Regions from separate parts of the Massilia niabensis genome, predicted to be linked through region 2. Evidence: predicted binding sites of a transcription regulator. Region 2 holds the regulator's gene; the other holds the start of a gene.
What was found. Region 2 encodes LexA, which represses DNA repair genes until DNA is damaged. Its sites were predicted from a motif close to ACTGTATNNNNATACAGT; they were not measured.

Region 1 (14,945 bases), 840 kb from region 2:
CGCCGAACGCCGCCGTCGCGAACACCACGACCACGAACACGAACCCCACCGCCCGCACCACCAAAGCCATCGTGAAGGCCGAAGCCCGTGCCGAGACCGATGTCGCCAAGGCCGAAGCGAAGGAAATGAAGGCTGTTGCCAAGGCCGACGAGAAAGCCACCAAGGCCGTCGCCGACGCCCAGGAAAAGAAAGCCAAGGCGCACGCCAAGGCTGTGAAGGTGCATGCGGAAGCGGCCGAGAATATCACCCGTGCCGATCCGGAAGACCGCGCCACGGTGATCGCCCGTGCCGAGGAAAAGGTATCGGAAGCGAACCTGAAGGCCGAGAAAGCGATGATCAAGGCCGACGAAAAGTCCTTGAAAGTGCAGGTTGACGCCGCCGCCGACAAGGCGACCGCATCGGCCAAGGCCGAGCAGGCGCGCGCCGAGGCGATGGCCGACGTGCACAAGGCCGCAGCCAAGAACTGATTGGGTTGGATGTAAATGAAAAATGCCGGCATGAGCCGGCATTTTTTTTGGTGTTGCAGAGGCGTGACGGCAATTACTCGCCGGTGGAGCGCATCGCCAGGTCGGTCGCCTTGAGCTTGGCCGACAGCGGCTTGCCCTTGCGCGCGCGCTTGCCGAAGTGCGGTTCCAGGCCGGAGGCGAACAGCTCGACCACGCGCGGCTTGGAGCCGGCCCAAGTGCCGATCACGTTGACGCCTTTCTGGCTGATCGGCTGCGCTGCCAGCAGCGTTTCCTTCGGGTCGAGGTCGATTAGCGTCACGCCGCGCCCGCCGTTGGTCAGCACCTTCATCTCGTCGATGCCGAACACCAGCACCTTGCCACTGCTCGACAGGCAGGCCACCGCGCCGGCCTGGTCCTGCACCACGCGCGGCGCCAGCGGCACCGCACCGGCGTCCAGCGTGATGAAGGACTTGCCGCCCTTCAGGCGGCTGACCATGTCGCCCGCCTTCGAGATGAAGCCGAAGCCGTTCGAGGCGGCCAGCAGCAGGCGGGTGTCGGCATTGCCGGCGAAGTAGTGCAATATGCGCACGCCGCCCGACAGGTCGACCAGGGTCGTGATCGGCACGCCGTCGCCGCGCGCGCCGGGCAGGGCAGCCACCGGCACCGAATAGGTCTTGCCGTTGTCGCCGATACCGACCAGTGCATCGACGGTGCGGCATTCGAAGGCGGCAAGCAGCGAGTCGCCCGGCTTGAAGGTGAACTGGGCCTGGTCGTGCCCGATGCCGGTGCGCGCGCGCACCCAGCCTTTTTCGGAAATAATCACCGTCACCGGTTCGTCGATGATCTTCTGCTCGGCCACGGCCTTTTGCGCTTCTTCGATGATGGTGCGGCGGTCGTCGCCGAACTGCTTGGCGTCCGCTTCGATCTCGCGGATGATCGTGCGCTTCATGGTCGACGGGTTGGCCAGGATGTCTTCCAGCTTGTCCTTCTCGCCGCGCAGCTGCGCCAGCTCCTGCTCGATCTTGATCGCTTCCAGGCGCGCCAGCTGGCGCAGGCGGATTTCCAGGATGTCCTCGGCCTGGCGGTCGGACAGGCGGAACTCGTCCATCAGCGCCGCCTTCGGCTCATCCGAATTACGAATGATCGCGATCACCTTGTCGATGTTCAGCAGGACGATCTCACGACCTTCCAGGATGTGGATGCGGTCGTTGACCTTGCCCAGCTTGAATTCGGTACGGCGCTTGACCGTCACGAAGCGGTAGTCGATCCACTCCTGGATGATGTCGTTCAGGCCCTTCTGGCGCGGACGGCCATCGCCGCCGATCATCACCAGGTTGATCGGGCTGGAGGTCTCCAACGAGGTATGCGCCAGCAGCAGCAGCATGAACTCGTTCTGGTCCTGGTTCTTCGATTTTGGCTCGAACACCAGGCGTACCGCCGCTTCGCGGCCGGACTCGTCGCGCATCGTGTCGAGCGAGTTCAGGATGGTTTGCTTGAGCGCGATCTGTTCCGGCGTCAGCGTCTTCTTGCCCAGCTTGACCTTCGGGTTGGTGATCTCTTCGATTTCCTGCTGCACGCGCGCGGCGGAGGTGCCCGGTGGCAGTTCGGTGACCACCGCCTGCCACTGGCCGCGGGCCAGTTCCTCGATCTTCCAGCGCGCACGTACCTTCAGCGAACCGCGGCCGCTGGCGTACATGTCGGCGATCTGCGAGGCCGGGGTGATGATCTGGCCGCCGCCCGGGAAGTCCGGGCCTGGCATCAGCGTCATCAGCTCGGCGTTCGAGATCTTCGGATTGCGGATCATGGCGACCGCGGCCTCGGCCACTTCGCGCAGGTTGTGCGACGGGATCTCGGTCGCCATACCCACGGCAATGCCGGAAGCGCCATTGAGCAGCACCATCGGCAGGCGCGCCGGCAGCGTGCGCGGCTCGTTGGTCGAGCCGTCGTAGTTCGGCTGGAAGTCGACCGTGCCCATGTCGATTTCGTCGAGCAGCAGGCGCGAAATCGGGGTCAGGCGCGCTTCCGTGTAACGCATCGCCGCGGCGCCGTCGCCGTCGCGCGAGCCGAAGTTGCCCTGGCCGTCGATCAGCGGGTAGCGCAGGGAAAAGTCCTGCGCCATGCGCACCAGCGCGTCGTACACCGACTGGTCGCCGTGCGGGTGCAGTTTACCGAGCACGTCGCCGACCACGGCCGCCGATTTGCGCGGCTTGGCGGTCGGGCCGAGGCCCAGCTCGTTCATCGCGTACAGGATGCGGCGCTGCACCGGCTTCTGGCCGTCGGCCACATCCGGCAGGGCGCGGCCCTTGACCACCGAGACGGCGTAGTCGAGATAGGCGCGCTCGGCGAAGGTCGACAGGGTCAGCGTTTCAAGGTCGTCGGCCGGCTCGGCAGCTTGTTCGAAGAGGTTTGCTTGGGTAGTCATAATTCAGTGTGTTCGATCAAATATCCGCTTCCGTCTCGTTCCCGTGTTCCTCGATCCACGCGCGGCGGGCGGCGGCTTCGCCTTTGCCCATCAACATATTGAAGCGCGCGCTCGATTCGCCGTGATCGAAACCGCCCAGCGCCACCGGCAGCAGGCGGCGCGTGTCCGGGTTCATCGTGGTTTCCCAGAGCTGCTCGGCGTTCATCTCGCCCAGGCCCTTGAAGCGCGAGATGTTCCAGCTGCCTTCCTTGAGGCCATCTTTTTTCAGCTTGTCCTCGATCGCCAGCAGTTCGCCGTCGTCCAGCGCGTACAGCTTTTGCAGCGGCTTCTTGCCGCGCGGCGGCACGTCGACGCGGTACAGCGGCGGGCGCGCCACGCAGATGTGGCCGTGCCTGAACAGGGCCGGGAAGTGCTTGAAGAACAAGGTGAGCAGCAGCACCTGGATGTGCGAGCCGTCGACGTCCGCGTCCGACAGGATGCAGATTTTGCCGTAGCGCAGATTCGATAGGTCCGGCGAATCGCCGTGCGAGTGCGGGTCGACCCCGATCGCCACCGAAATGTCGTGGATCTCGTTGTTCGCGAACAGGCGGTCGCGGTCGGTTTCCCAGGTATTCAGGACCTTGCCGCGCAGCGGCAGGATCGCCTGGTATTCCTTGTCGCGGCCCATTTTTGCGGAACCGCCCGCGGAGTCGCCCTCGACCAGGAACAGTTCGTTACGGGTCAGGTCGGTCGATTCGCAGTCGGTCAGCTTGCCTGGCAACACGGCCACGCCCGAGGACTTCTTCTTCTCGACCTTTTGCAGCGAACGCATGCGCGACTGTGCCTGCTTGATGACGAGGTCGGCCAGCTTCTTGCCGTATTCGACGTGCTGGTTCAGCCACAGCTCGAGCGGCGGTTTCGTAAACGTCGACACCAGCTTGACCGCGTCGCGCGAATTCAGGCGTTCCTTGGTCTGGCCCTGGAACTGCGGGTCCAGCACCTTCGCCGAGAGCACGAACGACACCCGCGCGAACACGTCTTCCGGCAGCAGTTTCACGCCCTTCGGCAGCAGGCCGTGCAGCTCCACGAAGCCTTTCACGGCGCCGAACAGGCCGTCGCGCAGGCCGGACTCGTGCGAGCCGCCGCTTGGCGTCGGGATCAGGTTCACGTAGGACTCGCGCACGACGCCGCCTTCCTCGTTCCAGGCCACGACCCAGGCCGCGCCTTCGCCTTCGGCAAAGCTTTCGTCGCCAGGGGCCGCATAGGCCGCGCCCTCGAACAGCGGGATCACGGTCTGGCCGCTCGAGCTCTGGTTCATGGCTTCCATCAGGTAGCCGCGCAGGCCTTCGTCGTAGCGCCAGGTCTGGACGTCGCCGGTCTTCTCGATGGTGAGGGTGACCGTCACGCCCGGCAGCAGCACGGCTTTCGAACGCAGCAGGCGCTGGAGGTCGCCCATCGGGATGTTCGGCGAATCGAAATATTTACCGTCCGGCCAGGCGGTGACGCGGGTGCCGTTCTTCTTGCCGCCGCGCTCGAAGGGCGCGGAGGTGAGGGGCTCGATCACGTCGCCGTCGGCGAAGGTCAGGCGGTGGACGCCGTTGCCTTCGTCGTCGCGGCGAAAGACCGTGATCTCCAGGCGCTTCGAGAGCGCGTTGGTGACGGACACGCCGACGCCGTGCAGGCCGCCCGAGAAGGCATAGGCCCCGCCCGAGCCCTTGTCGAACTTGCCGCCGGCGTGCAGGCGCGTGAACACGATCTCGACCGTGGAGACGCCTTCTTCCGGGTGGATGCCGACCGGGATGCCGCGGCCATCGTCCTCGACGGTCACGGAGCCGTCGGCATTGAGCGACACGCCGATGTTCTTGCAGTAACCGCCGAGCGCCTCGTCGGAGGCGTTGTCGATCACTTCCTGGATGATGTGCAGCGGGTTTTCAGTCCGGGTGTACATGCCCGGACGCTGCTTCACGGGTTCGAGTCCCTTCAGGACACGGATGGATGATTCGCTGTAGTCGGGTGCGGGTTTCTTGGTTGCCATGCTGATCAGGTTTTATCGAATGCCTGCGCATTCTATCTTGTCGTGAGGAAAATGCAGGAATGGCGTGTTGGATTGTGCTTGTCAACACGCACAAACGTGACTAGATTGGTACGCACGGTTGCTACCACGCTTGCTAACGCGGTTGCCACACCAGGCAGCCCTGGAAAACCGTCGAGCGAGGGCGCGGGCTTAGGCAGTACTGTACATGCATACAGTTATTATCGCAAGGTTCGGCGTCGCGCCATGACGCGACGTGCAACAGGTCAAGGCTATTGTGTGGCACGAACCGGGTGAATTCTTATGCATGCACAGAAAATTCCAACCGCCGTCCGCTTGCTGGGCTTCTCGCCCGGCGAGGGCGAGCGCATGGCCGCGCTGCTGGCAGACGCGCCGCGTTCCGGGCCACTGTATTCCCCCCTGCACGATGACAGTCTACAGGAGCCCGACATTGTCCTGGCCGACGGCACCAGTCCCGCCGCCCTGGCGCAGCTGGATGGCATGCGCTGTGCGCCGCCGGCGCTGCTGGTAGGCGGCAGCGACGGCGACGGCCATGTCCACGTCGAGCCGCCGGTCGAGCCCTCCGTCCTGCACGAGGCCATGGCCCGGCTGCTGGCCGAACGGCGGCGCGCGCTGGCGCTCCTCTCCGCGCGCGGCGAGCCGCTGCTGGCCGAACGCCGGCGCCAGCCCCGCCTCGGGCCGGCCATCGACGGCTGCGCGCTGCGGCGCCAGCCGCCACGCCCCGGCAAGGTGCTCATCGTCGACAAGGGCGGCGCCCTGCGCGACCACCTGGCGCGCCTCGCCTTTGAACGCCCGCTGGCGATTGCCTGGACCGACAGCGCGCCGACCGCCGTGCGCCTGTGCGACGAGATGCCGGTATCGCTAGCCATGATCAATACCGCGGCGCCGAATATCGACCCCTATGCCCTGAGTTTCGCCATCAAGTCGCAGGAAGGGGCGGGGCGTACCGCCGTCGTGCTCCTGGTCGGAAAGGGCTTCCCGTACGACAGCGAGCGCGCGCGCGATGCCCGCGTGCGGGGGCTGCTCGACAAGCCGGTGGGGGATCGCAGTCTGGTGGCAATGCTGCAGCGCCTGGCTTGAACATTCGGAATTTGTTACAACTTCGAATCGTGCGCGAAAATGGCAGGGCTATATTTAAGGCCATGGCAGACGATCCCCAACCGCAGCGCGGCGAAGCGCTTGGCCCGCCGCTGGAGCCGCGCGCCGATGCGCCGCAGCGCGTGCCCGACCGCCGCTCGGACGGACCGGCACGCTACAGCCGTCCCGGCGACACCCGGCTCTCGCTGGTCGGCCGCGTCCTGTCCTCGCGCTGGCGAGCCCTGCGCGACCGCTTCAGCCGGGACTTCATGCGCCGTACCCTGCGCATCGGCGTCTCGGCCCGTATCTTCCATCCCGAACCCGGCTCCACTGGCCTGCGCAGCAAGAACCTGCAGTATCTGGAAGAGTCGATCGCGCAGTGGGTGATGTCGCGCGACGTGCTGGTCTTCATGATCCCCACGGTGAACACGAACGGCCTGCTCCACCCGAGCAACATCACGCTGCGCCACTATGCGCGCCACCTCGACGGGCTGGTGCTGCAGGGCGGGGCCGACGTGTCGCCGCAAACCTATTCCGAATCGCCCACCCGTCCCGAATGGAGCGGCGACCGCGCGCGCGACCTGTACGAGCTCGAGCTCCTGCACGAATTCGTCGAGGCCGGAAAGCCGGTGCTGGGGGTGTGCCGCGGCTGCCAGCTGATCAATGTCGCCTTTGGCGGCACGCTGTACCAGGACGTGGCGACCAACAGGCCCGAGGCGCTGGCGCACGTGCACACCGACTACGACGCGCACCGCCACGCAATCGAGTTCCCCCCGGGTTCCTCCCTGGGCCACATGTTCCCGCATGTGGCGCGGCCGATCGTCAATTCGATCCACCACCAGGCGGTCAAGGAACTGGGACGAGGGGTGCGCATTGAGGCAGTCTCGTATCCGGACGGAATTGTGGAAGCGATCCGCTACGAGCCGGCCGATTTCGTGATGGGGCTGCAGTGGCATCCGGAATTCCACAGGGCGGGCGGGACGGACCTGCTCGATTGCACGCCGGTGCTGGACGAATTCTTGCGGGCGGCACGCGAAACACGATTGTAGTTTCTCCTTGCATCCCATCCGCCCCTTCAGCATAATGAATGAGAATCATTCTCATTTATATGAAGGGGATCGCCATGAAAGACCAGTTCGCAAATGAACCACTGCCGCCCGCGCCGGGCATGCCTCAGCGGGATGCCGTCATGCTCGCGTCCGTGCTGCACCTGATGTCGCACTACACGGCGCGCGACGGCAACGACCGTCCCTGCGTGCGCCTGGCGTCCGTCATCGAGCGCCACCTGTGCGCACTGGCGCGCCTGCCCGATCTCGATCCGGTGCTGCGTGCTACCTGCGAGCAGTTGTGCGAGAAATGGGCGGGACTGGTGGACGATGGCATGCCACCGCCTGCCAAACCCAGTTTCATCGAGCGGATGATGGGGAACAGGCTGGGAACGCGCCTGGCCTAGGAAATGGGTTCGCAGCCGCGGTCCCAACAAGACGCTATGAACGCTGTTCAATGCCGTCTGGGTCCGGTCCCACATCCGGTTCCCTGGAGAAGACCTCGCCCAACCACTGCGCAAACGCCTGCAGCCGCGGACTGGCCATGCGCCCACGCGCATACAGGAGCGACACCGGCATGGCGGTCGGCGTGACGCCGGGCAGCACCTCGACCAGTTCGCCGCTGGCCAGGTAAGGGCGCGCCTGGTAGCGCGCCAGTTGCGCCAGGCCCAGGCCCTGCAGCGCGCAGCCCAGGTTGGCGTCCGCGTCGTTCACCGCCAGGCCGCCGCCGACCGCCACTTTGACCACCCCCTCGGCGGTCTCCAGTTCCCAATCGAAGGCACGCCCTGTGCGACCCGAGAAATGCATGATCCCTTCGTGGGACGCCAGGTCGCCGACATGGGCCGGCATACCGCGCCGCGCCACGTATCCCGGTGCAGCCGCCAGCAGGAAACGCATCGTCCCCAGTCGGCGGGCGATGAAACTCGAATCCGGCAGTGTCCCTACCCGCACTGTGCAATCAATGCCTTCCTGGGTCAAATCGACCAGGCGGTCGGTCAGGCTGATGATCAGGTCGAGGTCCGGATAGCGCTCCCGGAAGCTGTGAATGTGCGGCAGCACGATCTTCCGCCCCAGTGAACCGGGCAGGCCAACCCGCAGGCGTCCCTGCAGTTGCGCCGCCGATTGTCCGAGGAAAGGGGCTTCGGCAGCCTCCACGGCTTCCAGGATCGTGGCGCATTCGTTGTAGTAGCGTTCGCCTTCGGGTGTCAGCGACAGCGTGCGCGTGGTGCGCTGGAGGAGCTGGGCGCCGAGGTAGGTTTCCAGTTTTTTGATGGTGGCGCTGAGCGCGGCGCGCGGCAGGTCCAGTGTCTCGGCCGCGCGCGAGAAACTGTTGGCGTCGACAATGCGCACGAAGACGTGCATGGCCCGGAGCTTGTCCATGGATTGTTCACATTAAATGAAATATGTAAGTGCATTATGCCCTCATTATCTTTAGTCGATGCTTCCTTACAATGGAATCAACCTATCCCAAGGAGCGCATCATGCAATCCCCCCATGAACCCACCCTGTCGCGCGGACTGGTCCTGTTGCTGGCCACGGCGGCCGGCATCATCGTTGCCAACCTGTATTACGCTCAGCCCCTGGTCGGCCCGATCGGGGCAGCCATCGGCCTGGCGCCCGCCGCCGCCGGCCTGGTCGTGACACTCACCCAGGTCGGCTATACCCTGGGCCTGCTGTTCATCGTGCCGCTTGGCGACTTGTTCGAGAACCGCCGGCTGATCGTCTGCGGCCTGCTGGCGACCGGCGCCGCCCTGCTGTTGGCGGCGACCGCATCGACCAGCGCGCAGTTCCTGTTCGCCGCGCTGGCGATCGGCCTGGGCGCGGTGGTGGCCCAGGTGCTGGTGCCCTTCGCGGCCCACCTGGCGCCCGAAGCCACGCGCGGGGCCACGGTCGGCAAGGTCGTCAGTGGCCTGCTGCTCGGCATCATGGTGGCACGGCCGGCCGCCAGCCTGATGGCCGAAGCCGGAGGCTGGCAGGCCGTGTTCGGCATCGCCGCCGTCCTGGTCTTCGTGCTGGCAGCCGTGCTGCGCCTGCGCCTGCCGCAGCGGCATCCGGAGGCGAAGCTGCGCTATCTCGCCCTGATCACTTCGCTGTGGACCGTGTTGCGCGGTACCCCGCTGCTGCGCCGGCGCGCGTTCTATCACGCAGGCCTGTTCGGCGCGTTCAGCCTGTTCTGGACGGTGGTTCCGCTGGCGCTGGCCAGCCCGGCCTTCGGTCTGACGCAGGGCGGGATCGCGGTGTTTGCCCTGCTCGGCATGGCGGGCGCGGTTGCCTCGCCCATCGCGGGCCGCCTTGCCGACGCCGGCCATACGCTCAAGGCCACGGCCGCAGCGCTGGCATTGGGAGCGCTCAGCTTCGCCCTGCCACTGCTGGCGCCGCAGTCGCACTGGCTCGCGCTGGGCCTGTTGGCCCTTGCCGCCATCGTGCTGGACGCAGCCGTCGCCGCCAACCTGGTGCTGGGCCAGCGCGCACTGTTCACGCTCGGGGCCGAGGTGCGCAGCCGCCTGAACGGCCTGTATTTCGCGCTGTTCTTCGCCGGGGGCGCCTTTGGTTCGGCGGTCGGCGGCTGGCTGTATGCGAGCCAGGGCTGGCATGCCGCCTTGCTGGCTGGCATGGCGCTGCCTGTGACCGGCCTGCTGGCCTGGATCGGTGAGTATGCCGGGCAGGCGGCCACCCCGGATGCCGCGTAAGCGTGCCTACCTGCGACGAAACCGCCGCTCCCCGCGGAACCAATTAATGGCCGCATGCACCATCCCCTCGACGCTGCCCTGGCGCTCGTACTGCTGGCGCAGCAGCGCCGCATCGCTGCCGCCCGCCGCGGCCGCCTCCAGGTGGCGCAAGCCCTCGATGCTGCCCAGCTCTTCGGCATACGACTCCATCTTGCGCAAGGTCGCCAGGATGTCCTCGCGGATCGATACGTTCTCGTAGCTCTTCGGGTGCGAAATCGTGCCCTCCAGCCCGAAGCGGCAGGCCTGGAAGCGGTTGTAGTTGTAGACGAGGTAATCGTCCTCGACGGGGGGCGCTTCCAGCCGCTGCAACAGGTAGCTGCACAGGGCCTGCAGGTAGGCGGCCAGGGCGGCGGCGCGTTCCACCGTCAGCGGCGTGTCGCAGACGCGCAGCTCGATCGTGCCGTATTCGGGTTTCGGGCGCAGGTCCCAGTAAAAATCCTTCATGCTCTTGACGATGCCGGTGCGCTCCATCTTGGCGTAATACGCCGTCTCGAAGTCCTGCCAGCCGAGCGTGAAGGGCGCCCGCCCGCTCATCGGAAAAGCAAAGACGGAATTCAGGCGCGCGGAATCGAAATGGCTGTCGTGCCCCTGCACGAACGGGGACGAGGCGGACAAGGCAATGAAATGGGGGATGTAGCGGTTCAGTGCGTGCAGCAGGTACATGGCGTTGTCGCCATTGCCGCAGCCGATGTGCACGTGCTGGCCGAACACGGTGAACTGCTTGGCCAGGTAGCCGTAGAGCGACGATAAATGCTCGAAGCGCGGCTTGGGGAAGATTTTTTGCTCGGACCATTGCTGGAACGGATGGGTGCCGCCGCCGGCGATGCCGATGTTGAGCGTGTCGCCCGCCGTCACCAGGGTGTCGCGAATGTCCTGCAGCTCGGCCAGCAGGGGCGCGTAACTCGAATGCACGCTCGAGTTGATCTCGATCATGCTCTCCGTGATCTCGGGCGTGACATTGCCGGGGAAGGGCTTGCGCGACAACAGGTACAGCAGGTCGGGGCTGGCCGCGGTCAGGTCGAAGTCGGAGAGGCTGACCAGCTGCAGCTCGAGCTCGACGCCGAAAGTCAGCGGCGTTGACTGGGTGAAGGGTTCAAGCGGCATGGTTGGTCTCCGGCCTGGTCTGCGCGTTGGTCTCGGGCGCTTCTCTAGCCCACATCAGGGCGCGCTGGATGATGATCGGGCCGAACACCTCCAGCATCATCGTCACCGCCGCCACCGACTGCAATTGCTCGACCAGGTGCACCCCGGCCAGGCGCGCATGCTCGAGCAGCAGGATGACGAATACCGACAGCGGCGCGAGCGCCACCCCGGACAGGGCCCCCTTGCGCCACGATATGCCCGACAGGTGTGCGAATGCGGCGACGCCCGCCGTCTTGGTCACCAGGCGCGCCAGCACGATGACGACCGCCAGCAGGCTGCCGGCGGCGACTTTCTCCCAGTCGAGGGTGGAAGCGGCGAACACGAACAGCAGCACCGTCAATAATTCGCCCAGCGCGCCGAAACCGCGCTGCGCCTGGCTGAACGCCACCCGGCGGTGGCGCGCGACGAGGCCGAAGGCGAGGGTCGACACGACCGGCGACAGTCCGCCCGCGTACGAGATGGCCACCAGCAGGATCACGGCCAGCGCAAACGCGACGGTCGGATCCTGGCGCGGGTTGCCAATGGCGCGCAGCAGGGCCGGCACGGCAAGCCCGAACACGGCGCCGGTGAGGAGCGACACGGCCAGCAGCACCAGGCTGTTCCAGATGGCGTCGCCCAGGTCCTCGAAGGTGCGGAAGATCCAGAAAGCCACGACGACGTTGAAGGCGAACACGGCGAGGACGCAGTTCTGGGCGGTGAGGTGCAGCACGCGCTCGGTTACCTGGCCCGAACTGCGCTGCTCGTTGATTACACGCACGACGGTGGCGGGGGAGGTTGCCATCGACAGCGAGGCCAGCATCAGGGCGGTGAGCTGCGGCGTGCCGAAGGCGAGCGCAATCAGGTAGACGGCAATGAAGGTGGTCAGCGACTCGACCAGGCCGGAAACGCCAATCCATGGATTGCTCTTGAGCCAGCGCAGGTTGATGCGGTAGCCGAGTTCGAACAGGATCAGGCCGAAAGCGACGTCGGCCAGCATCGGCACGGCGCCGCCGTCGGGCAGGGGCAGCACGCCGAGCTGGGGACCGGCCAGCGCGAAGCCGACCAGGCCGTAGAAACTGATGCGCGGCAAACCCGTCCAACGCTGCCCGAATTCCCCCGCAATCCACGCGATGGCGAGCGCGAAGGGCCACGCGAGGCTGGTCAGGAACGGCAGCAGGTCGGGCATGCAAGGTCCTTGAAATAGTGAGGGAAAGCAAGGCTCGCTACGGGCTGGTCTTTTGCCGATTTTACAAGGCAGGGGTGGCCGAACCTGCGCACGATTGGTGCCGCCAGGTGTCTCTATCAACTGACGTGTTCGTCGTCAGGCGCGGCGGCGTTGGTAGAATGGCGAACGGTGTCGCCAGGGCGACGCCCTACTTGCGGCCCATGGCCTTCCGATTCCTCATTCGTCGATCCTGCCCGACGCGCCTTCATGTCTTCCCAACCGCCAAGCCAGCCACAACAGCGTCCCCCGATCCGCCTGACCGCCCAGGTATTGACCTGCGTCTCATTCTCGCTGCTCGCCCTCGTGATCATTTTCGCGGCCCAGGACGCACCGCGTGCCGTGTTCACGGGGCCGATGGGCTGGGGCTCGCAGCTGCTGTTCGGGCTTGGCCTGTCGGCGCTGGCGGCAGTCGCCTCGTATGTAAGCTTCCGCCTGACGGCGCAATCGGAGGCGACCCGCAATACCATCACGGCGTATGGCCGCCTCGATTTATCCGGACTCAATCCCGTGTGGATCAGCCTGGCGGCGGCGATCGGGGAAGAGCTGCTGTTCCGCGCGGCGCTGCAGCCCTTGCTGGGGGTGTGGATCACCTCGCTTATTTTCTTGCTGACGCATACGCCGGTGTACCAGTTCCGCAAACTGAACCTGGCGACGCTGGTGCAGGCGGCGGGCGTGTTCGGGGCCAGCGTGGCGCTGGGCTTTATCTACCAGTACGTGGGCTTGCTGGCGGCGGTGCTGGTGCATACGGCGCTGGATGTGGTCGGCCTGTATGTGGTGCGTAACGTCTTGCGTGGTGCGCGCAGCTAACCCTATTTACTCAGCAGCCGCATCGCCCGCTCCAGCCCTTCGATCGTCACCGGGAACATCCGGTTGTTCATGATCTGGCGGATGACGGCGATCGACTGGCGGTATTGCCACAGGCTTTCCGGTTCCGGGTTGAGCCAGGCGAATTTCGGAAAGGCATTGCAGAAGCGCGCCAGCCATTCGGCGCCGGCTTCCTCGTTGTGGTACTCGACCGAGCCGCCCGGCGACAGCACCTCGTAGGGACTCATGGTGGCGTCGCCGACGAAAATCACGCGCGTGTCGGGCGGGTATTTGCGCAGGATGTCCCAGGTCGGAAAACGCTCCGCATGGCGGCGCCGGTTGTTCTTCCACAGGTAGTCGTAGACGCAGTTGTGGAAGTAGTAGAACTCCATGTTCTTGAATTCGCTCTTCGCCGCCGAGAACAGTTCCTCGGTACGCTCGATGTGGTCGTCCATGGTGCCGCCCACGTCGAGCAGCATCAGCACTTTTATCCTGTTCTTGCGCTCGGGCTGCATGCGGATGTCGAGGTAGCCGGCGTTGCTGGCCGTGGCGCGGATGGTGTCGTCGAGCGCGAATTCGTCGAGCGCGCCATGGCGCGCGAAGCGGCGCAGGCGGCGCAGCGCGACCTTGATGTTGCGTGTGCCGAGTTCCCGCTCGTCGTCGTAATCGCGGTAGCTGCGCTGGTCCCAGACTTTCACCGCCGTGCGATTCCGGCCCTGGCCGCCGATGCGCACGCCTTCCGGATTGGTGCCGCCGTGCCCGAAAGGGGAAGTGCCGCCGGTGCCGATCCATTTGCTGCCGCCTTCGTGGCGCTCCTTCTGTTCCTTCAGGAGTTCGTTCAGGCGGTCCATCAGCTTGTCGTAGCCGAATTTTTCCAGCGCCGCCTTTTGTTCCGGCGTGAGCTCGCGCTCCATGCGCTTGATCAGCCATTCGAGCGGAATCTCGCCCTTCGTCGTGTCGAACACGGCCTCGATGCCCTTGAAGTAACTGCCGAAGGCGCGATCGAACTTGTCGAAATGGGCTTCGTCCTTCACCAGCACCAGCCGCGCCAGGTAGTAGAACTCGTCGAGCGAGGGCGCGATCACGCTCTTTTCCAGCGCCTCGAGCAAGGTCAGGAATTCCTTGATCGAGACCGGAACCTTGGCACTGCGCAGGGCGAAGAAAAAATCGATCAGCATCTCAGTTGGCGTGTCGGGTAAGCAGGTAGTGCAGGTGCGTCTTGATCTCATGCCACTCGCCGCGCACGATGCTGTACATGACGGTGTCGCGCACGGTGCCGTCACGGCGCGCGAAGTGGTGGCGGATCACGCCATCCTTCTTCGCTCCCAGCCGTTCGATGGCCGCCTGCGAGGCATGATTGAAGTTATCGGTGCGAAAACCGACCACTGCGCAGCCGAGCGTGTCGAAAGCGTGCGACAGCAGCAGGAGCTTGCAGCTGGTGTTCACATGGCTGCGCTGGACGCTCTTCGCATACCAGGTGTAGCCAATCTCGACGCGGCCGATCTCGGGCAGGATGTCGTGGTAGCTGGTCGTGCCCAGCACCGCGCCGGATGACGAATCCACCACGGCGAAGGCGACGCGGTTCGGTGTTTCGAGCGCGGTGTGCACATAGGCTTGCGTGCGGTGCGGCTCCGGCACCGAGGTCACGCGCAGGTTCCACAATTGGCCGTCGGCGGCGGCGGCGCGCAGGCCATCCACGTGCTCGAGCGTCAAAGGCTCGAGCCGCACCCCGTTGAATTCCAGCGTTACCGGCTCGACCGCCACTTTCACGGGAGTCATCGGTTGGTCCTCGCCATGGCAATCAGGCGCTCGAACAGGTGCACGTCCTGCTCGTTCTTGAGCAGCGCGCCATGCAGCGGCGGCACCACGGCCTTGTTGTCCTGGCTGTGCAGGGCTTCGGCCGGTATGTCCTCGGCCATCAGGAGCTTGAGCCAATCGAGGAATTCCGAGGTCGAGGGCTTCTTCTTGATGCCGGGCACGTCGCGCACCTGGTAAAAACTTTGCAGCGCGGCGGCCAGCAGTTCCTGCTTGAGGCGCGGGTA
Region 2 (14,945 bases):
TCCAGTTCCGTCTCCAGCCGGGTACGGATCGCCTCGAAAAAGCGCGACTGGAAAAAGCGGTAGCTGCCCTTGCCTTCGGTCTTGGCCGAATACATCGCGATGTCCGCGTTCTTGAGCAGTGTCTGCGCATCGTCGCCATGCTCGGGAAACAGGCTGATCCCGATCGACGCGCCCAGCACATGGGTCGAGTGCTGCAAATGAAAGCCGTCGCGGAAGGCCCCGAGCACGCGGCCGGCCACGTGCTCGACGTCGTCGGCGCCCTTGACATGCTCGAGCACGACCACGAATTCGTCGCCGCCGAGGCGCACCACGTGATCGAGCGGGCGCACCGCGACCGTCAGGCGCTTGGCGACGGTGCGCAGCAGCTCGTCACCGGCTGCGTGGCCAAGCACGTCGTTGACGGTCTTGAAGCCGTCGAGGTCGATGAACAGCACCGCCAGGGCGCGTCCGCTGTCGCGCGCGCGCTCGATCGCCTGCGGCAGGTACTGCTGGATCCAGTAGCGGTTCGGCAGGCCGGTCAGCTCGTCCGAGTTGCCCCTGCGCTCGAGTTCGGTCAAGTGCGCCTTCGACTCGCTGATGTCGCGGATCGTGACCGCCAGGTCGTCGCCGGCGCGCACGGCCTTGTAGCGGATCCATTCCGCCTTGAGCAAGGTGTCTGGCGCTCGCCCGACCGGGAGCTCACGGTCGTACAGCCCGGTGTCGAGCGCCTCGCACAGCCGTGCGCATGCCCTTCGGAAAACTTCACCCTTGTAGAACTCCGACAGGCGGTGCCCGATCAGGTCCCGGGGCTGCTTGCCGAACATGTCGGCGCCGTACTGGTTACAGTCGACGACCTCGAAGTCCGTCACGGTACCGTGCAGGTCGCGCAGCGGCCGGTTGATGAAAAAGCCTTCGCCCGCATCCTCGGTCGCCAGGCGGTAGGTGGCGCGGACCGTTTCGAGCTGGTGCCGCTTCCACTTGGCGTGCATGTAGAAGCTCGTCGCCAGCAGCGCGGCCAGCGTCAGCCAGGCCGTGTTCCACCACGCGGCATTCAGCGCCGCCCGGCGCTCGCCCCGGTAGCCCTCCAGCGCCGAGTACTCGTCGACGCCGACGATGCCGACCAGCCCCAGGTCGGGCATGCGCTGCCAGCCAACCACGCGCGTACGCCCGTCGGCAAACCAGCGCTTGCCGTCGAGCCGGGCTACGCCGCGCGCTGCGGCCGCGGGCACGGGGGCCAGCAGGAAGGGCTTGCGCGCCGTGTGGATCGTATTGCCGCTGCGGCTGGCGCGCAGCACGCCATCGGTTCCCGCCAGGGCGACGAAACCATAGTCACGCAGGATGGGCTCGGCGTAGTGCTGCGTGAAAAAAGACGGAAACACCGACAGCAGCACAATCCCGCCGAATCGCGAGCCGGGCATCACGCCGCCAGCGAGCAGCGGGCGCGAGAAGGCGATCACCTCGCGCTTCGACAGCTCGCCCTCCAGCGGCCCGCTCACGTACAAGCGGTCGGCGCCGGTGCGGCGGTGCTCTGTGAAATACGGCCGGTCGCCGAAATACCGGCCCACGGCGGGCGGGTGTGAGCTGGTCAGGACAACGCCGTTACGGTCGAGCAGTCCCACACCCGCGATGTAGTGCGTGGAAAAAATTCCAGCCTCGATGGTGCCGGCCAGGTCGGTCAGGCCGCCCGACACCGCCCAGTTATGGCGAAGCAGCAGCAGCAAGCGGTCGGTGTCGCCGATCGAGCGGCGCGTGCGGGTAGCAAAGCTGGACGTATAGGCCTCGACCTGCTGTGCCAGCTCGGCCTGCCGGTCGCGCTGCTCGTCCTCGAGGTGGCCGAGCACGACCGCCCACAGCACGGCACCGGCCAGCACCGCAATTACCGGCCACAACAGCAAGAGCGGCAGCCGCTGGCGCAGGAAGGACAGGAAGGGACGCAGGTGGTTGACCGCAACAAGACCGATCGCGGTTCCAGCCGGCATCGCCTTGTCGATACGCGAATCCATCCGTAAAAGAGTAACAGAGGAAGACCGAAAGGCGCGCCGTACATTGAACACAACAGGGCGAGGAACGCATGAAAAAAGCCCGGCAATGCCGGGCTCCAGTGGGGTACATGCAGCTGCAACGACAGTTACATGATCTTGGTACCGATCCACCAGGCGACCGCTGCCATGAAGGCCGATGCCGGGATGGTGAAGATCCATGCCCACACGATGCTGCCTGCCACGCCCCAGCGCACGGCCGAGGCCTTCTGCGAGGCGCCCACGCCGACGATGGCGCCGGTGATGGTGTGGGTGGTCGAGACCGGGATGCCGAAGAAGCTGGCCATCAGCAGTGTCATGGCGCCGCCGGTTTCGGCGCAGAAGCCGCCGACCGGTTTCAGTTTGGTGATCTTCTGACCCATGGTCTTGACGATGCGCCAGCCGCCGAACAGCGTGCCGAAGGCGATCGCCGCATAGCAGGAGATGATCACCCAGGCTGGTGGCAGCGCGTCGTCCGGGCTAGTCACGCCGGCCGCGATCAGCAGCATCCAGATGATACCCATGGTCTTCTGGGCGTCGTTGCCGCCGTGGCCGAGCGAGTAGCCGGCTGCCGAGACCAGCTGCAGGCGGCGGAACCAGACGTCGACCTTGCGCGGCGTCGACTTCACGAAGATCCACGCCACCAGCAGCATGATGACCGATCCCAGCACGAAGCCGAGCAAGGGCGCGATCACGATGAACATGACGGTCTTCAGCAGGCCCGCCGAGATCAGCGCGCCGGTGCCCGACTTCGCCACCGCGGCGCCGACCAGGCCGCCGATCAGCGCGTGCGACGACGAGGATGGAATGCCGTAGTACCAGGTGATGACGTTCCAGACGATGGCCCCGACCAGGGCCCCGAAGATCACGTAATGGTCGACCACGCCCGGGTCGATCGTGCCCTTGCCGATCGTTTGCGCCACCTTCATGCTGACCACGAAAATGGCGATGAAGTTGAAGAACGCGGCCATCGCGACAGCGGACTGGGGTTTCAGCACGCCGGTCGACACCACGGTGGCGATCGCATTCGCCGAGTCGTGGAAGCCGTTCATGAAGTCGAATATCAGTGCGAGCAGTACCAGCCCACCCAGCACCCAAATGCTGATAGTTAAATGTTCCATAGTTGTTCTTGTCCGGCCCGCGCGTTACGCGTTCTCGACGATGATGCCTTCGATGATGTTGGCCACATCTTCGCAGCGGTCGGTGACGGTCTCGAGGATCTCGTAGATCGCCTTCATCTTGATCAGGTTGCGCACGTCCGGCTCGTCGCGGAACAGCTTGCTCATGGCGGCGCGCATCACGTGGTCGGCGTCGGATTCGAGGCGGTCGATCTCTTCGCAGATGGCGACGATCTTCTGGGCGTTGCCCATGTCGTGCAGCAGGCCGACGGCGGCTTGCACGCGTTCGCAGCAGGCCAGGCACAGCTCGGCCAGGCGCTTCGCTTCCGGCGTGACGGCGTGCAGGTCGTACAGGGAGATGGTCTGGGCCGCGTCTTCCATCATGTCGAGGATGTCATCCATGCGCGTGATGAGCTTGTGGATGTCGTCGCGGTCGATCGGGGTAATGAAGGTCTTGTGCAGCAGGTCCACGCATGCGTAGGTGACCTTGTCCGCCTGCTTTTCGATGGTTTCCACGGCATGCGTACGCATTTCGAGGTCGTCGAAGTTGGTCATCAGGCCGACCATCTCGTGCGCACCCTTCACGCACAGCGCCGCGTGCTGGTTAAACAGGTCAAAAAACTTGCCCTCGGTGGGCATCAGGCGTCCAAACATTAAAGGTTCTCCGTTTTAAAACTCTTGGGACTGTGAGGGTCCGCTGCAGGCCTGCTTTCAACGCGGCCTGGCAGCGGCACAATATCGGCTTAATCGCCCTGGTAGACGGCGAGGTTACCGCTGTAGTTGCCGAACTTGGTGTACTGGCCGATCCAGGTCAGGCGGATCGCGCCGATCGGACCGTTACGCTGCTTGCCGATGATGATTTCGGCGGTGCCTTTATCGGGCGAGTCGGGGTTGTAGACCTCGTCGCGATACAGGAAGATGATCACGTCCGCATCCTGCTCGATTGCGCCGGATTCGCGCAGGTCGGACATGACGGGACGTTTGTTCGGGCGCTGTTCCAGCGAGCGGTTCAGCTGCGACAGCGCGATCACCGGGCAATGCAGTTCTTTCGCCAGGCCCTTGAGCGAACGCGAGATCTCGGAGATCTCGGACGCACGGTTGTCGCCCGGCTGGCTACCCTGCATCAGCTGCAGGTAGTCAACGATAATCAGGCCGAGCTTGCCACACTGGCGGGCCAGACGGCGCGCACGTGCGCGCATCTCGATCGGGTTCAGCGCCGGCGTCTCGTCGATGTAGAGCTGGGCGTCGTTCATCTTCTGGATGGCGTGCGTCAGGCGCGGCCAGTCCTCGTCGTTCAGGCGGCCGGTACGCAGGCGGTGCTGGTCGAGCTGGCCGACCGAGCCGAGCATACGCATGGCCAGCTGGGTGCCGCCCATCTCCATCGAGAACACGGCAACCGGCAGGCCGGCTTCGATCGCGACGTTCTCGCCGATGTTCACGGAGAAGGCGGTCTTGCCCATCGACGGACGGCCGGCGACGATCACCAGGTCGCCCGGCTGCAGGCCCGAGGTCATGCGGTCGAGGTCGATGAAGCCGGTCGGCACACCCGTGATCTCGCCCTGGTTTTCGCGCGAATACAGTTCGTCGATGCGCTCGACCACTTGCGTGAGCAGCGGCTGGATCGGATTCCAGCCCTGGGCGCCACGGGCGCCCGATTCGGCGATGGCGAAGATCTTGGATTCGGCTTCGTCAAGCATCTGCTTGACTTCCTTGCCCTGCGGATTGAACGCATTGCCCGAGATTTCGTCGGCAACGGTAATGAGTTTGCGCAGGATGCCGCGGTCACGCACGATTTCGGCGTAACGGCGGATGTTGGCGGCGGACGGCGTGTTCTGCGCCATCGCGTTCAGGTATTGCAGGCCGCCTACGTCCTCGGCCTTGCCAAGCGACACCATGGCCTCATAGACGGTAATCACGTCGGCCGGCTTGCCGCTGTTAATCAGGCGCACCATCTGTTCGAAGATGATGCGGTGGTCGTAGCGGTAGAAATCGTCCGCGTGCATGAAGTCGGCAATGCGGTCCCACGCCGCATTATCGCGCAGGAGGCCGCCGATGACGGACTGCTCTGCTTCGATGGAATGCGGGGGAATGCGTAGCGACTCGATCTGCGGATCTGCGGGGGTATTCATGACCGGCATTATAACCTCTCCTGTCATGCGACTGAAATAATTGGGAAGTTTCCGGGCGTAAAAAAAGCCGGGCGAACCCGGCTTTTCCCTTTAAACAACAGCCCTTGACGAGCGTGTTATCTGACCTGCTTAAGCTGCTTCGCCAACAACCGCGATGGTGATTTCGACCACGACGTCGGTGTGCAGTGCGACGGCAACAGGGTGCTCGCCGGTGGTCTTCAGCGGACCGGTCGGCAGGCGAACTTGCGCCTTTTCAACTGCGAAACCTTGCTTGGTCAGCGCTTCGGCGATGTCGAAGTTGGTGACCGAACCGAACAGGCGGCCGTCAACGCCGGCTTTCTGGCCGATGGTGATGGTCATGCCGTTCAGCTTTTCGCCCTGGGCTTGCGAAGCCGACAGCTTTTCAGCTGCTGCTTTTTCCAGCTCGGCGCGCTTGACTTCGAACTCGGCGACAGCCGACGAGGTCGCGCGGCGGGCCATCTTTTGCGGAATCAGGAAGTTACGTGCGTAACCGTCCTTGACCTTCACCACGTCGCCCAGGTTGCCGACGTTAACAACTTTTTCCAAAAGGATAACTTGCATATTTTTCTCCAGAAAATTCTGACTGTACGGCGCTTGAATTAAGCGTTGTGCAGGTCGGTGTACGGCAGCAGCGCGAGGTAGCGTGCGCGCTTGATCGCGGTGTCAACCTGGCGCTGGTAGTGCGCCTTGGTGCCGGTCAGGCGTGCCGGCATGATCTTGCCGTTTTCCTGGACGAAGTCCTTCAGGGTGTCGACGTCTTTGTAGTCGACCTGTTCCACGTTTGCAGCGGTGAAGCGGCAGAACTTCTTACGCTTGAACAGCGGGTTTTGCTGTTTGCGCTTCTCTTTGAGCTTTGCTTTGTTTTTGTCGAACTTTTTACCGAATGCCATTTGAGGCTCCTGTATCTAAAAGGTGGGCCGCTAATTCTTAAGCGGCGGCACTGAAATCAATGATGTGAAACACCAGGGCTTTGCTGTTGCGATTCTTCCTGGCCAAAAATCCCGTGAACTGGTGCGCGGCGCCCAACTCGGCGCTGGCGAAGCGGCCCGAAATTTCTCCCGCGGCGAACGCGGTGATTTCGAACTCGACCAGTCTCGAGACACCTGCCTCGACCTGCTGCGAACTGTGCATCAGGATTGCCGAAACGACCGGCACGCCGGCGGGGGTGTAGCGCAGTACGTCGCGTTCAGCGATGGTAGCGACGACTTCTAACTGGTTCACTTCAAGCTGTTCAGGATTCCTGGCGAAAGAAAATCAAGCAGCAGCTGGGGCCGGGGCTGCAGCAGCAGCCGGGGCTTCCGAGCGGTGGCTCTTGGCTGCGTCTTCGCGCTGGACCGACTTCATCATTGGCGACGGAGCGGTTTCAGCCTTCTTCATTTTCACGGTCAGGTGACGCAGCACGGCATCATTGAACTTGAATGCGGTTTCCAGCTCGACCAGGGTCTCGTTGTCGCACTCGATGTTCATGCAGATGTAGTGTGCCTTCGGCAGCTTCTGGATCGAGTAAGCCATCTGGCGACGGCCCCAGTCTTCGACGCGATGGATGTTACCGCCGCGTGCGCTGACGCTGGCCTTGTAACGCTCGATCATCGCCGGGACTTGCTCGCTTTGGTCCGGGTGGACGATAAAAACGATTTCATAATGACGCATGCAACACTCCTTAAGGACGTTTAAACAAATGCCCACCTCGGCGTCAAGACGAGTGTGGGAAGGGAAAGCCGGCAATTATAGCGCGATTGGGGCGGCAACACAATGACCCATGGCCTTGGCCGGGGCGTCGCCCCGGCGCCACAGGCTCCTGACGGGAAATCGTTAAATTTTGGCGATTTCCCTTGCATTCGCCGAAATACTGTACAAAAATACAGTCTGAATCATTAACCCGTGGCAGATCCATGCTCAAGCTCACTGCAAGGCAACAACAGATCCTTGACCTGATCAAGGAAGCGATCGACAACACCGGCTTCCCGCCCACGCGCGCCGAGATCGCCAAGGAATTGGGCTTCAAGTCGGCCAACGCCGCCGAGGAACACCTGCAGGCTCTCGCCCGCAAAGGCGCCATTGAAATCGTCTCCGGCACCTCGCGCGGCATCCGCTTGATTGGTACGTCGGTACATGCACCCGCGCCGGTGCCCCACGTTCCGGCAGCCCTCCTCATGTCGCTGCCGCTGGTCGGCCGCGTCGCCGCCGGCTCGCCGATCCTGGCGCAGGAACACGTCGAGGCCACCTACAACGTCGACCCGGCCATGTTCGGCGCCCGTCCCGACTTCCTGCTGAAAGTACGCGGCTGGTCGATGCGCGACGCCGGCATCATGGACGGCGACTTCCTCGCCGTGAAGAAGATCGACAGCGCCAAGAACGGGCAAATTGTCGTCGCCCGCATCGGCGAAGACGTGACCGTCAAGCGCTACCGCAAGACGGGCGAACTGATCGAGCTGCTGCCGGAAAATCCGGACTTCAAGGTCATTCGCGTGGAACCGGGCGACGAGTTCGCGCTCGAGGGACTGGCGGTAGGACTGATGCGCAGCTGGCACTGAGTTGCGACTCAGGTGCCACTAGGCAGGAATGAAAAAGGCCGCCGATGCGGCTTTTTTTGCATGTGTCGCGTCAAGGAGAGGACAACCTTACTTGGTACGCACCGAATCGTCCTTTGGCATCTTCTGGATGATTGCATTGTGCTCGCCGACATACGCCTCGGTCGCGCTGCGCCAGACGCCGACGTCGGCCAGCACCAGCTTCGCGCCCACCTTCGCCTCTTGCGAGATGTTTTCCTGCACCTGCGCCAGGTGCTTCTTGGCGCGCTCCAGCTCGGATGCGTTCATGAGCTTGGCGATGTCGGCAGGAATGCGCTCGCTCAGGGGCGACACGGCGTTCAGGTTGTTCACGAAGCCGTTATAGCAGTCCTGCCATTTGGCGATGGCGTTCGACACGCGTTCGATCTCTGCGGTCTGCTTCGAGATCGCGGGAATCCGCGGGGCCGGGCAATGGAATTTGCCCGACTTCAGGTCGGCCCCGTCGTAGCGGCTGACCCAGTGGTCGATTTCCGCGCGGCGCTCGCCGCGCTGCTTCATGATGTCGAGCGATGCGGCCGCTACCTTGTTGCCCTTGCCTGCAGCCTTCTGGAACCACAGCTGCGCCTTCGCCTCGTCGACCGCGCCGGCCTCGCCGTACCAGTACATCTGGCCCAGGTGTTGCTGGGCCTCGGGGTTGCCGGCATTAGCCAGCTTCGTGTACAGCTTGAGCGCTTCCGGATACTTCTTCTGCTCGAACAGCGCCTTCGCGTCTTCGAGTTCGCCTGCGTGGACGCTACCTGCCAGCAGCAGGCCAAGCAGCACGCCGTACAGCACCTTCGTGTTCTTTTTCATGGGTCCCCGTTATTCAAAACGCCTGCTCAGGAAGACAGGGCCGCCCGGAAGTCTTCCAGCAAATCGTCCGTATCCTCGATGCCGACCGATACCCGGATCAGCGACTCGGCGATGCCCATGCTGGCGCGGCGCTCGGCACCCATCTCGAAGAAGATCGTGTGCGCCACCGGAATGACGAGGGTGCGGGTGTCGCCGAGGTTACTGGCCGGAATCGCCAGCTTCAGGCGGTTCAGGTAATCGAAGCAGTCTATCCCATCGTTGAGCTCAAAACTCAGCAGCGAGCCGCCTGCCTTGAACAATTCGCGGGTGATGCCGTGCTGCGGATGGGATGCCAGTCCCGGGTAATGGACGGCCGCGACGCGCTCATCGGCTTCGAGCATGGTCGCCAGCGCCAGCGCGTTCGCACAGGTGCGCTCCATGCGCAGCGCCAGTGTCTCGGCGCCGACGGCGATGTGGTGCGCCGCTTCCGGGCCGAGCGCCGCGCCGAAGTCGCGCAGCGCTTTCGCCCGCAGTTGCGCCATGCCCTGGGCCTGGGACGGCTGCTTGCGGAAGTTGTCGGCGATGTTCGGGAAGGCGCTCCAGTCGAACAGGCCGGTATCGGTCAGGGCGCCACCGAGCGCAATGCCGTGCCCGCCGATCGATTTGGTGAGCGAGTTCACGACCAGGCCGGCGCCCACCGCCTTCGGGCGGAACAGCCAGGGCGTGGTCATGGTGTTGTCGACCACGTACAGGATGCCGCGCTCGCGGCACAGCTGGCCGATGCGCGCCAGGTCGGCGACCTGGGTGCGCGGGTTGGCGACCGTCTCGACGAACACGAGACGCGTTTCCGGGCGCAGCGCGGCCGCAACCGCGGTAACGTCGGTGGCGTCCACCATGTCGACCGCGACGCCCTGCCCCGCCGCCGTCTGCCACAGGCTGTTGGTGTTTCCGAACAGGAAGGAGGACGACACGATATGATCGCCTTCGCGCAGCAGCGCCTGGAACAGCGCGCCGATGGCGGCCATGCCGGTGCCGAAGCACAGGCTGGCAACGCCGTCTTCCATCTTCGTGATCTTGTCTTCCAGCGCCGCGACCGTCGGGTTGCCCTGGCGGCCGTAACGGAAGCCCGGTTCCTTGCCCTGGAACACGGAGGCGAGCTGGCGCGCGTCGCCGTAGCCGAAGGCCACCGAAGTGTGGATCGGCTTGTGCAGCGAGCCCTGCTCGATCGCCTTGCGGCGGTCGTTGTGCAGGATGGTGGTGGTGAAACCGTAGTTTCTCTGTTCGCTCATGGGTAGGCGCAAGGATGCGTTATTCGGCGGCGACCGCCGGATTCAGGTTCAACTGGGTGCGTACGACGTCCTCCTGCGAGACACCCTTGCCGCCATTGTGACGCGCCGTCTCCAGGTTGTCGAGGTAAGCCGGGGTCACGTCGCCGGTTACATAGATACCGTCGAAGCAGGAGGCCTCGAAATTGGTCAGCGCCGGATTCACGTCCGAGATCGAACGCTTCAGCGCATCGATGTCCTGGTACACCAGGCGGTCGGCCGTAATTTCCGCGCACACCTCTTCCACCGTGCGGCCGTAGGCGATCAGTTCCTCGCGGGTCGGCATGTCGATGCCGTACACGTTCGGGAACAGCACCGGTGGCGCGGCCGAGGCGAAGAACACCTTGCGCGCGCCCGCTTCACGGGCCATCTGCACGATTTCGCGGCTGGTCGTGCCGCGCACGATCGAATCGTCCACCAGCAGCACGTTCTTGCCCTTGAACTCGGAGCCGATGGCGTTGAGCTTCTGGCGCACGGATTTTTTCCGCATCCCCTGCCCCGGCATGATGAAGGTGCGGCCGATGTAGCGGTTCTTGATGAAGCCTTCGCGGTACTCGACGCCGAGTTTCAGCGCGAGCTGGATCGCCGCCGGGCGCGAGGAATCGGGAATCGGCATGACGACGTCGATTTCCTCGACCGGGATTTCCTTGCGAATCTTGTCGGCCAGGTACTCGCCCATTTTTAGGCGCGTCGCGTACACCGAGGCGCCGTCGATCACCGAGTCGGGGCGCGCGAGATACACGTACTCGAAGGCGCAGGGGTTGAGCGACGGGTTCTCGGCGCACTGGCGCTCGTGGAAACTGCCATCCTCGCCGATGAAGACCGCCTCGCCCGGCGCGATATCGCGCACGAAGCGGAAACCGATGCCTTCCAGGGCGACCGACTCGCTGGCGACCATGTATTCGACGCCGTTCTCGCCCTCGTTCATGCCCAGGCACAGCGGACGGATGCCGTACGGATCACGGAAGGCCAGCATGCCGTGGCCGGCGATCTGGGCGACGACGGCATAGGCGCCGCGCACGCGGCGGTGCACAATACCGACCGCCTTGAACACGGCCTCGGCGTCGAGCGAATAACCGTTCGCCGCTTCCTGGATCTCGTGGGCCAGTACGTTAAGCAGCACTTCCGAGTCGGAATTGGTATTGATGTGGCGGCGGTCGTTACGGAACAGCGCCTCTTTCAATTCGGCCTGGTTGGTCAGGTTGCCGTTGTGCGCCAGGGTGATGCCGAACGGGGCATTGACGTAGAAGGGCTGCGCCTCTTCCTCGCTCGACGAGCCGGCGGTCGGATAGCGGCAGTGGCCGATGCCGGTATTGCCCTGGAGGGAACGCATGTTACGGGTGCGGAACACGTCGCGCACAAGGCCATTGGCCTTGTACATCGAGAACATGCTGCTGTGATTGGTTGCAATGCCCGCAGCGTCCTGGCCGCGGTGCTGCAAGAGCAGCAACGCGTCATACAACAGCTGGTTGACGGGAGTTTGCGAGACGACGCCGACGATGCCACACATGGTGCGCTCCTAAGAACTGAATGCAGTTACAAAATGTAAAAAATGAGACTTCAAAACTTTACATGCTGCGCGAAGGCAGCAGGAAGAAAGGGCTTGACAGTGCGCGCTCCGGTCTCGGCCAGCGGGGACAATAGCGCGTCTTTCCAGAATGCTTGTTGGGGGATGGAGGTCATGGAACACAATATGACGGCGGCGAGCACGATGACAACTCCGCGCGCCAGGCCGAACACGCCACCGAGGCCGCGGTCAGCCAGCGACAGGCCGGATGCCTCGACCAGTGCGCCGATCGCCAGCGAGAGCAGGCCCATCAGGATACGCACGCCAAGGAACAGGGCGATGAACGCCACGATCAGGCGGACTGTCTCGCCGGGGATCATCTCCGGCAGCATTGGCCCGAGCTGCGCGCCATACATATTGGCCACGACGAAGGCCACGATCCAGCCCAGCAGCGACAGGATCTCCTTGACCAGGCCGCGCAAGGTGCTGATCACGACCGAGGACACCAGCACGAACAATACCAGATAATCGAAAATCGTCACGTCGCCTCAGTTACTTGACCCAACCACCCGCCTCGACCATCGGGCTCACTCCGCCACCAGGTTGCCGCCGAACTTGGCGCGCGTCTTTTCGGCTTCTTCGCGGCTGGCGAAGGGGCCGACGCGGACACGGATCAGGGCGCCCGACTTCTGGGTGTACGAGCTGACGCCGGCAGCGCGCAGGCGCGACTGGAGCTCCGCCACCTTTTCCTGGGTCGCCAGGGCGGCAACCTGCACCACGTAGCGCTGAGCAGCTTCCGGCTTCTTCTCCGGCGGCTCCGCCTTCTCGACTGGCTTGGCAGTGTTCTTGCCCTCGAGCAGCGCCAGCGCGCGGGCGGCTTCCGTCGCCTTCGGGTGCGTCGTGTCCGGCTTGGCTTCAGGTTTCTTCGGCGCCGGCTTGTCGACCGGCTTTTCAACCGGCTTTTCAACCGGTTTTTCGGCGACCTTGCGCTCGGGCTTGGATTCTGGCTTCGGTTCAGGCTTGCGCGCGGCCGGCTTCGTTTCCGGCAACGTGCGCTTGACTTGCGGTTCCGTGTACAAAGGCGCGTCGTCCGTCATGATCGCCACCGGTCCAGGGTCTTTTGCCGGCGGCGTCACGGTGGAAGCACGCGGCGCAGGCGCGCCCAGCGGCGGGGCGGTGATGACTTCTTCGTCCTCGTCGACGCTGTCGGCCGGCACCGGGCTTGCCGGCATCGGCAGCGGGGGCGCTTTTTCTTTCGAAGGGATCTGGATGGCGATGTCGCCGGCCAAAGGACGTGGCTCGGAGTCGAGCAGCATCGGCAGGCCGACGGCGGCAGCGAGGGCCAGCGCGATGGCGCCGACCAGGCGGCGGCGCGCGCGCTTCTTCTCCGGCAGCATCGGGTCGCCGCCGCTGCGGCTGCGGCGAGACCCTCCACCGCCGCTGCTCCCCGCTTCGTTCGCATGCGACGCGCGCTTGGCGCGGGCCTGCTGCCCGAAGTCGTCATCGTCGCGGGAAAAACGGCCACTGTCCTGGGCGGTGCTGTCTTGCTTGTTTTTACTAAAAATCGAGAACAAGCCCATGCGTCTTATGTCAGTGAAGTGAGTTTTTTCGGGCCGCCATCACGCCGGCGACGGTGTAGAACGAACCAAAGACCACAATTCTATCATTCTCCTCAGCACGGCTCACCGCATTTGCGAACGCCGCGGCCGGGTCAGGGAAAGCGGTGACCGAAAAATCGCCCTCTTTCGCCCCCGCGGGACGCAGCGCGGCGACTTTTTCGGCCAGGTTCGCGCTGGCCGCCGAGCGTGGGGAATCCAGGTCGGCCACGCACCAGTGGTCGATCAGCCCGGCCATCGGGGCGAGCACGCCGTCGATGTCCTTGTCTTCCATGATGCCGAATACGGCATAGGTGTAGCGGTGAAAGCCCATGTTGCCGAGGTTCTGCGCCAGCGTGGCGGAAGCATGGGGATTGTGGGCGACGTCGAGCACCGTCGTCGGGCGGCCCGGCAACACCTGGAAGCGGCCCGGCAGTTCGACCAGGGCCAGGCCGGTGCGTACTTCCTGGGCGCCGGCCGGCAACTGCATGCGCAAGGCTTCCAGCGCGGCCAGCGCGGCCGAAGCATTCAATAGCTGGTTCGCGCCGCGCAGCGCCGGATAGGCCAGCGAATTGCGGCGCTGGGTGCGCCCGCCATAGCTCCACTGCTGCTGGTCGCCCTGGAAGTTGAAGTCGCGCCCGATCAGCCACAGGTCGGCGCCGATGTCGGCCGCGTGCTGGATGAGCGACTGCGGCGCCAGCGGATCGCTGCAGATCGCCGCTTTGCCCGGCCGGAAGATGCCGGCCTTCTCAAAACCGATCGCTTCGCGCGTGTCGCCCAGGTAGTCGCTATGGTCGATATCGATGCTGGTGACGATGGCCACGTCGGCATCGACCACGTTCACCGCGTCCAGGCGCCCGCCCAGGCCCACCTCGAGGATCGCCACGTCGACGCCGGCCTTCGAGATCAGGTGCATGATCGCCAGCGTCGTGAACTCGAAATAGGTGAGCGACACGTCGCCGCGCTGCGCTTCCACATAATCGAAGGCCTCGACCAGCATGGCGTCGCTCGCCATCTCGCCATTGATACGGGCACGCTCGTTGAAGTCGAGGAAATGCGGCTTGATGTAGAGGCCGACGCGGTAGCCGGCGTGCAGCAGGATCGACTCGAGCATCGCGCAGGTCGAGCCCTTGCCGTTGGTGCCGGCGACCATGATGACCGGGCATTCAAATTGCAGCTGCATGCGCTCCTTGACGGCGCGTACGCGGTCCAGGCCCATGTCGATATGGGTTTCGGCATGGCGCGACTCGATCAGCGCCAGCCAGTCGGGCAAGGTGGTGGGGAGATTGGGCATGGTCAGTGTGAAGCTTGAAAAAAGAAAGGCCGGCGACCCGCAGTGCGGACGGCCGGCCGGAGCCTATTCAGACGACAATCAGGCGATGACTTCGGCTGGCTGGTTCTGCAGCAGCGCCAAGAGACGGGCGATTTCTTCGCGCATCTTGCGGCGGTCGACGATCATGTCAACGGCGCCCTTTTGCACCAGGAATTCGGCGCGCTGGAAGCCTTCCGGCAGCTTTTCGCGCACGGTGTTCTCGATCACGCGCGGACCGGCAAAGCCGATCAGCGCCTTCGGTTCCGCAATCACGACGTCGCCCATGAAGGCGAACGAGGCCGACACGCCACCCATGGTCGGGTCGGTCAGCACGCTGATGAAGGGTAGTTTCTTTTCCGACAGCTTGGTCAACATGGCCGTGGTCTTGGCCATCTGCAACAGCGACAGCAGGCCTTCCTGCATGCGGGCGCCGCCGGTAGCGGTGATGCAGATGAACGGCACTTTCTGTTCCAGTGCGACCTGGGCGCCACGGGCGAAGCGTTCGCCGACGACGGAACCCATCGAGCCGCCCATGAATTCGAACTCGAAGCAGGCGACGACGACCGGCAGGCTCATGATCGAGCCGCCCTGGACGATGAG

Region 1: ACFPN5_RS15265 (DNA topoisomerase IV subunit B) is a predicted target of LexA. The motif match lies at 5,081-5,098, and genes of this name have one in related genera.

The regions. Positions count from the first base shown of each region.
Region 1 covers NZ_JBHSMU010000015.1:166,444-181,388, forward strand. The annotation lists gene ACFPN5_RS15255 (hypothetical protein) at 1-467, shown strand, start outside; gene parC (DNA topoisomerase IV subunit A) at 541-2,868, opposite strand; gene ACFPN5_RS15265 (DNA topoisomerase IV subunit B) at 2,885-4,882, opposite strand; gene ACFPN5_RS15270 (response regulator) at 5,183-5,980, shown strand; gene ACFPN5_RS15275 (gamma-glutamyl-gamma-aminobutyrate hydrolase family protein) at 6,043-7,026, shown strand; gene ACFPN5_RS15280 (hypothetical protein) at 7,146-7,430, shown strand; gene ACFPN5_RS15285 (LysR family transcriptional regulator) at 7,465-8,403, opposite strand; gene ACFPN5_RS15290 (MFS transporter) at 8,505-9,713, shown strand; gene ACFPN5_RS15295 (YbdK family carboxylate-amine ligase) at 9,720-10,856, opposite strand; gene ACFPN5_RS15300 (cation:proton antiporter) at 10,846-12,060, opposite strand; gene ACFPN5_RS15305 (CPBP family glutamic-type intramembrane protease) at 12,307-12,906, shown strand; gene ACFPN5_RS15310 (vWA domain-containing protein) at 12,909-14,081, opposite strand; gene ACFPN5_RS15315 (GNAT family N-acetyltransferase) at 14,083-14,682, opposite strand; gene ACFPN5_RS15320 (AAA family ATPase) at 14,679-14,945, opposite strand, start outside.
Region 2 covers NZ_JBHSMU010000015.1:1,010,371-1,025,315, reverse strand. The annotation lists gene ACFPN5_RS19005 (bifunctional diguanylate cyclase/phosphodiesterase) at 1-1,958, opposite strand, end outside; gene ACFPN5_RS19000 (inorganic phosphate transporter) at 2,108-3,118, opposite strand; gene ACFPN5_RS18995 (DUF47 domain-containing protein) at 3,143-3,769, opposite strand; gene ACFPN5_RS18990 (replicative DNA helicase) at 3,859-5,244, opposite strand; gene rplI (50S ribosomal protein L9) at 5,374-5,826, opposite strand; gene rpsR (30S ribosomal protein S18) at 5,865-6,155, opposite strand; gene priB (primosomal replication protein N) at 6,193-6,486, opposite strand; gene rpsF (30S ribosomal protein S6) at 6,520-6,915, opposite strand; gene lexA (transcriptional repressor LexA) at 7,158-7,799, shown strand; gene ACFPN5_RS18960 (tetratricopeptide repeat protein) at 7,887-8,627, opposite strand; gene ACFPN5_RS18955 (cystathionine gamma-synthase family protein) at 8,654-9,895, opposite strand; gene purF (amidophosphoribosyltransferase) at 9,915-11,441, opposite strand; gene ACFPN5_RS18945 (CvpA family protein) at 11,492-11,980, opposite strand; gene ACFPN5_RS18940 (SPOR domain-containing protein) at 12,026-13,018, opposite strand; gene folC (bifunctional tetrahydrofolate synthase/dihydrofolate synthase) at 13,029-14,327, opposite strand; gene accD (acetyl-CoA carboxylase, carboxyltransferase subunit beta) at 14,406-14,945, opposite strand, start outside.